One region of the Thioalkalivibrio thiocyanodenitrificans ARhD 1 genome, then DNA from elsewhere that is predicted to be linked to it. Evidence: predicted binding sites of a transcription regulator. Region 1 holds the regulator's gene; the other holds the start of a gene.
The links. Region 1 encodes sigma-54, which starts transcription at its own class of promoters, with help from an activator protein. Its sites were predicted from a motif close to TGGCANGNTNCNTGCTT; they were not measured.

Region 1 (3,315 bases):
GGCCGGATTGTGCTCAACGACCGGGATCTCACCCCTTTCCCCATGCATGCGCGTGCGCGAATGGGCATCGGCTACCTGCCCCAGGAAGCCTCCGTGTTCCGCAAGCTCTCCGCCGCCGACAACATCCTCGCGGTGCTCGAGACACGGCGTGACCTGGACGCCGAGCAGCGCGGCGAACACCTGGAAGCACTGCTGGAGGAACTCCAGATCGCCCACATCCGGGAGAGTCTCGGCGTCAGTCTCTCCGGCGGCGAACGGCGCCGGGTGGAGATCGCCCGGGCACTCGCCACGGAACCGGCATTCATCCTGCTGGACGAGCCCTTCGCCGGCGTGGACCCGCTGTCGGTCGTGGAGATTCAGCGCATCATCACCCATCTCAAGGACCGGGGCATTGGCGTTCTCATCACCGATCACAATGTACGTGAAATCCTGGGCATCTGTGACCGGGCCTACATCATGAACGAAGGAAGGATCTTCGCCGAGGGGCCGCCCGAGGCCCTGCTCGCCAACGAGCAGGTGCGGAAAACCTACCTGGGAGAACATTTCAGACTGTGAAACTCGGTTTATTTCCGGGTATGAGGATGCGAAGTACATGCCAATTTCTGCCTGCGCTACCCTATAATGGGCTCATGAACGCATGCATGCCGCTGACAACCAGCAAACGACCGCGCACCGGAGCCCGTCCGGAGCAACACACCCTGCCCACATGCGCCCGGGCAGATACTGCCTGACAAGCGATGCTCAAACCTTCCGTCCAGCTGCGTCTAGGCCAGAGCCTGACCATGACGCCCCAGCTGCAACAGGCTATTCGCCTGCTGCAGCTCTCCACGCTGGAACTCCAGGCCCAGATCCAGGAAACCCTGGAGACCAACCCCATGCTGGAAAGCGTGGAGGGCGAAGCCGAAAGCACCGAGCCCGACCACACCTCCGGTGCATCGGACAGCGCCCCCAATGGCGAGGCGGCGCCGGAGTTGGAAGGCCTCCCCGGCCCTGATGAGCGTGGTGCCGGCGAGGACATCCCCGAAGACCTGCCGGTGGACAGCAACTGGGAGGACATCTACGACGTCGCGCCCCTCGGCGCGTCCGGTAATCGGCCCGAGTACGAGGGTCGCGACCTGTTCGAGAACCAGAGCGGCGCGGGCGAGTCGCTTCGCGAGCACCTCATGTGGCAGCTCAACCTGATGCACATGAGCGAGGAGGACCGCGCCATCGCCATGGCACTGGTGGATGCGATCAGCGAAGACGGCTACCTGACCGAGCCCATGGAGTCCATCCAGGCGAGCCTGTCCGGCGACATGGAGATGGATCTGCCCGTGGAGGAGATCGAGGCGGTCCTGCACCTGGTGCAGCAACTGGATCCGGTGGGCAGCGGCGCGCGTGACCTGTCGGAGTGCCTGCTGATCCAGCTCCGGCAACTGCCCGCGGACACCCGCTGGCTCAACGAGGCGAAGCTGCTGGTTCGCGACCACCTGGAAAGTCTGGGTTCCCGGGATTACCGTCAGCTCACCCGGGCCCTGCACGTCGGCGAGCACGAACTGCAACAGATCATCAGCCTGATCCGGGGCCTCAACCCCCGGCCCGGCACACTGATCAGCAACGACACACCCCAGTACGTGATCCCCGACGTGTTCGTGCGCAGGCACGAAGGGCGATGGCAGGTGGAGCTCAATCCGGATATCGCCCCACGTCTGAGGGTCAACCCGCTGTACGCAAGTTTCGTGCGCCGCGCGGATTCCAGCCAGGACAACGTCTACATGCGCAACCATCTCCAGGAGGCGCGCTGGTTCATCAAGAGCCTCCAGAGCCGCAACGAGACGCTGCTGCGGGTAGCCAGCGCCATCGTCGAACAGCAGCGCGGCTTCCTCGAGCATGGCGAGGAGGCCATGAAGCCGCTGGTGCTTCGCGATATCGCCGAACAGCTGGACATGCACGAATCCACCATCTCCCGGGTCACCACGCAGAAGTACATGCACACCCCCCGGGGAATCTTCGAGTTCAAGTACTTCTTCTCCAGCCATGTGGGTACCGCGGACGGCGGTGAATGCTCCGCGACCGCGATCCGCGCCATGATCCGGAAGCTGATCTCCGAGGAGCCTTGCGGCAAACCCATGAGCGACAGCAAGATTGCCGCAATACTGGTGGAACGCGGCATTCACGTGGCCCGCCGGACAGTTGCCAAGTACCGGGAAGGCATGGCCATCCCGCCGTCCAACGAGCGCAAGCGCCTCGTTTGACCCAAATCCACCCTCTCTACATAGAAACTATCCAAGGAGCCCCCTATGCAGATCGACCTGACCGGACATCATGTAGACCTTACCCAGGCACTGCGCGATTATGTTCACGAGAAATTCGAGCGCCTGGAGCGTCACTTCGACAATGTCATCGATGTGCACGTGATCCTCACGGTGGAGAAGCTTCAGCACAAGGCCGAGGCCACCATGCTGGTAACCGGAAACAACCTGTTTGCCGACGCCACGCATCAGGACATGTACGCAGCCATCGACGCACTCGTGGACAAGCTGGATCGCCAGGTGGTCAAGCACAAGGAGAAACTGAAGGATCATCACCGCGCGGAAGGATCACACCGCAACCACGGGGAATAAGGTCCATCCATGAACATCAGTGATCTGTTGGCCCCCGACCGGGTCGTATGCAGCAACGAGGTCAGCAGCAAGAAGCGGGCGATCGAGATGCTGAGTGAACTGCTGGCATCCAGCAGTCCGGAACTCGCCGTCGGGGAGATTTTCGACAGCCTCCTGTCCCGTGAACGTCTCGGCAGCACCGGACTCGGCCGCGGCGTGGCGATCCCCCACGGCCGCGTCTCGGGCATCGACAACGCGGTCGCCGCCATGCTCAAACTTGACCGGGGCGTGGACTACGACGCCCCGGACAAGGAGCCGGTGGACATTCTGTTCGCCCTGCTGGTGCCCCGGGAGTCCACCGATGAGCATCTGCAGATCCTTGCCACGCTGGCACACATGTTCGCCGACTCGACGACCCTCGCCCACCTGCGCGACGCCGAGGACAGCGATGCCCTGCTCTCCCAGGTGAGTCGCTGGAAGGGCGGCGGGGAAAGCGAATAGCCATGAGCGAGTCGCTCACCGTTCGTTCCCTGGTGGACGCCATGGACGAACGACTGGGCCTGCAATGGGTTGCCGGTCTGAAGGGCAGCGAACGCAGGCTGGCACGGCACACCCAGATGGAGGGGCCGATCTCGCTGGTGGGCCATCTCAACCTGATCCATCCCAATCAGGTCCAGGTCCTGGGCAAGGACGAGGTGGCCTACCTGTCGGGCCTTCGCAGGAACTCACAACG
Region 2 (3,315 bases), 780 kb from region 1:
CTGACTGTAGGATGGGCAAAGCGCAGCGTGCCCATGCGGACATAAGCGTCGGGAGTGAGGCGGGGGACCGTTACCCCGGTTTCACGCCTGGCGCCTTCCTCCTTACACCTTTCTCCTACCGCCTCACGCCTACCGCCTAACGCCTCACGCGATGGAGCCAATGCTGTGAAACCTGTAGTGATCATCGGTTGCGGTGATGTGGGGCGCCGGGCGGCAGACCTCCTGCTCGCGCGGCATCGGCCGGTCCTGGCCGTGGTGCGCCGTTCAGAGCGGGCCCGGCAACTGGAACGGGCCGGAATCCGGGTTCACCGTGCCGACCTGGACGCGCCCGACCAGGTCGCCACCCTGCCACTGGAGGATGTGCCGGTCATTTACCTGGCGCAACCACCCCAGCCGGGTGTCGACGACCCGCGCATGGGACATTTTCTGGCCGCCTGCGCCGCGCATCCGCCCCGACGTATCGTCTACGCAAGCACCACGGGCGTATACGGCGACCAGCGGGGCGCCGAGGTGACCGAATCGACCCCCACCGGCCCCCAGACCGACCGGGCACGCCGCCGGATGGACGCGGAGAATCAACTGCGGGACTTCATGGCCGCCCACGGCACGGAGGTGGTGATCCTGCGCGTGCCCGGCATCTACGGCCCCGGCCGCCTGCCCCTGGAACGGATCCGCGCAGGGACCCCCGTCATCTGCCCCGACGAGGCGCCCCCGGGCAACCGGATCCATGCCGACGACCTTGCGGCGCTGTGCGTGGCCGCCCTGGACCGGGGCAAGGCGGGCGATATCTTCAACGTGGGCGACGGGGAGCACGCCTCCATGACCGAGTTCATCTATGCCGTCGCGGACCTGGCGGACCTGCCCCGCCCGCCCTGCGTCCCCCTCGCCGAGGCGGACAAACACATCTCGCCCGCCATGATGTCCTTCATCCGCGAATCCAGAATTATCAAGGCGGAAAAAGGCCTGGAGGCACTGGGGGTGCAACTGCGCCACCCGGATATCGAATCCGGCATCCGGGACGCCTTGGAGGCTGCGTCGCGGGAGTAAAGAGCGCGCAACGCAGAGGACGCAAGAAATCCGCGGCCTCGGGCTCTTGACGCTCCTTGCCACCTGAGACTTGCCACTAGCCACTGCCCACAAAAAAGCCCCGCCCCTCAACGAGGGCGGGGCTTTTTTGTGGGGCCTACATGCGCTCTTCGGCCATCCGCTGAACCTGCTGCATCATGGCTGGGTCGGACTGCAGCGCCATAGCCACCTGATTGTATTCCTCGACGTTCAGACCGTTCTCTTCCACGGCGCTGATCATCTCTTCCTGGGCCTCCTGCTGCATGGCCTGGGCCTCGGTCTCGTCGCTCACGCCCTGCAGGCGCTCGGCAAAGTCCTCGCGGATGTGCTGCACGGCCACGAACGCGTCCACAAACGCGTCCAGGGTCTGAGGATCGATCTGAGCACCGGGCTGCTGCTGATCCATGCCGCCACCCGGAGGCTGGCCCTGCGGGGGCGCGCCTTCCTGGCCGGCAGGGGGCTGGCCCTGGGCAATGGCCGCCCCGGACAACCCGAACAGGGCGGCCAGGACGATGGCAAGGGGCAGTTTACGGAAATTGCGGGTCATATAATGAATCCTCCGGTCTCTACAGTGAAAGTTCACCCTTGGGACATACAAACACCGTGCCAACCGTACAGGTGAACCCTGGAGGCAGCCAATCCATTCAATTCATTGGGAAATTTCAGGAGTCGCCCGCGGGTGACGGAACGAAAAGGGCCGTGCCAGAATGGCACATGGGCCGGCGTGACCCGTGTCAGTCCTCCCCAAGGCGACGATACAGGGTGCGCCGGCCGATCCCCAGGAGCTTTGCGGCCTGGCGCTTGTTTCCCTCCACGCGCTCCAGCACGTGGCGGATATAACGATCCTCCACCTGTGCCAGCGTCGGCAGTGCCTCCTGATCGCGCCAGAGGCTCGCCGCACCGGCGGCGGACACGGGACCCGCGAGCACGCGTTCCGGGAGATCGGCCTCCCCGATTTCATGGTCGCGGCTGAAGGTCACCGCCCGCTCCAGCACGCTGGACAGCTCGCGCACATTGCCGGGATAGTCGTAGCGGCGCAGGCGGCGCAGGGCCTCCGGGGTGACCCCGCGGATGTCCCGGTCCATGGCGGCGGCAGCCCGCTTGAGAAACGCGAGCGCCAGGCGTTCCACATCCTCGCCGCGCTCCCGCAGGGGCGGCACGGTGATGTGGAACGTTTCCAGACGGTAGAAGAGGTCCTCGCGAAAGCTGCCATCCCGGATCATGGGCGCCAGATCCCGGTTGGTGGCCGCCAGAATCCGCACGTCCGCGTTCTCCTCCCGGTTGCTGCCCACCGGGCGCACGCGCCCGTCCTGAAGCAGACGCAGCAGCTTGGCCTGCATGGCGGGCGGCATTTCGCCGATCTCGTCCAGCAGCAGGCTGCCGCCATGCGCCTCGGCGAACAGGCCCTTTCGCGCACCCGTGGCACCGCTGAAGGCGCCCGCCGCATGACCGAACAGTTCCGATTCCAGCAGTTCGGTGGGAATGCCGGCACAGTTGATGGCCACGAACGGGCGCCCGGCCCGCTCGCTCTCCGCGTGCAGCGCCCGGGCCACCAGTTCCTTGCCGGTACCGGACTCCCCGGTAATGAGCACCGGCCCGGGGGCGCGGGCGATGCGGCGTATGGCCTCGAACAGGGCCAGCATGGGCGGGCTTGAGCCGATCAGCCCGTGAAAATCCGTGCGCTTGAGCAATGCCCGGTAGCGGGCCACCTCCGCCTGCAGGCTGCGGTTGCGCAGCACCCGCTCCACCGCCAGGACCAGGTGGTCCAGATCCACCGGTTTGGTGAGAAAATCGTCGGCCCCCTGGCGCAGGGCCTGCACTGCCTGGGGGATGGTGCCGAAGGCCGTGATGATGATGAACCCGGGCGCGGCGGCCATGCGCCGGCAATGGGCCAGCAGGTCCATGCCGCCGGCGCCCGGCAGACGCAGATCGCTCAGCACCAGGTCAAAGCGTCGCGCATCAAGCTGCGCGATGGCCGCCTCGGCATCGGCCACGGCGCTCACGGCATGGCCCGCGTCGCTGAGTTCGTCGTGCAGCAGGGCCCGATGGCCGGTATCGTCCTCGACCACCAGAATATCGGCGCGGGTCACCACTTCATTCATGGCGGGCCGCCCGCGGCAGATCCAGGGTGAAGCGGGCGCCGCCCAGGGGACTGTCGTCCACCCGCAGTTCGCCGCCATGATCCTTGACCGCCGCATGGGCCACCGACAGGCCCAACCCGGTGCCGTCACCCACCGACTTGGTGGTGAA

Region 2: the regulator sigma-54 is predicted to act here: its motif matches at 1,658-1,674, upstream of THITHI_RS0111150 (DUF4168 domain-containing protein).

Annotation. Positions count from the first base shown of each region.
Region 1 is NZ_KB900536.1:1,566,525-1,569,839, forward strand. Features, by position in the region: gene lptB (LPS export ABC transporter ATP-binding protein) at 1-555, shown strand, start outside; gene THITHI_RS0107330 (RNA polymerase factor sigma-54) at 738-2,234, shown strand; gene hpf (ribosome hibernation-promoting factor, HPF/YfiA family) at 2,280-2,603, shown strand; gene THITHI_RS0107340 (PTS sugar transporter subunit IIA) at 2,613-3,083, shown strand; gene hprK (HPr(Ser) kinase/phosphatase) at 3,086-3,315, shown strand, end outside.
Region 2 is NZ_KB900536.1:2,346,312-2,349,626, reverse strand. Features, by position in the region: gene THITHI_RS0111155 (SDR family oxidoreductase) at 166-1,047, shown strand; gene THITHI_RS0111150 (DUF4168 domain-containing protein) at 1,184-1,612, opposite strand; gene THITHI_RS0111145 (sigma-54-dependent transcriptional regulator) at 1,800-3,167, opposite strand; gene THITHI_RS0111140 (sensor histidine kinase) at 3,160-3,315, opposite strand, start outside.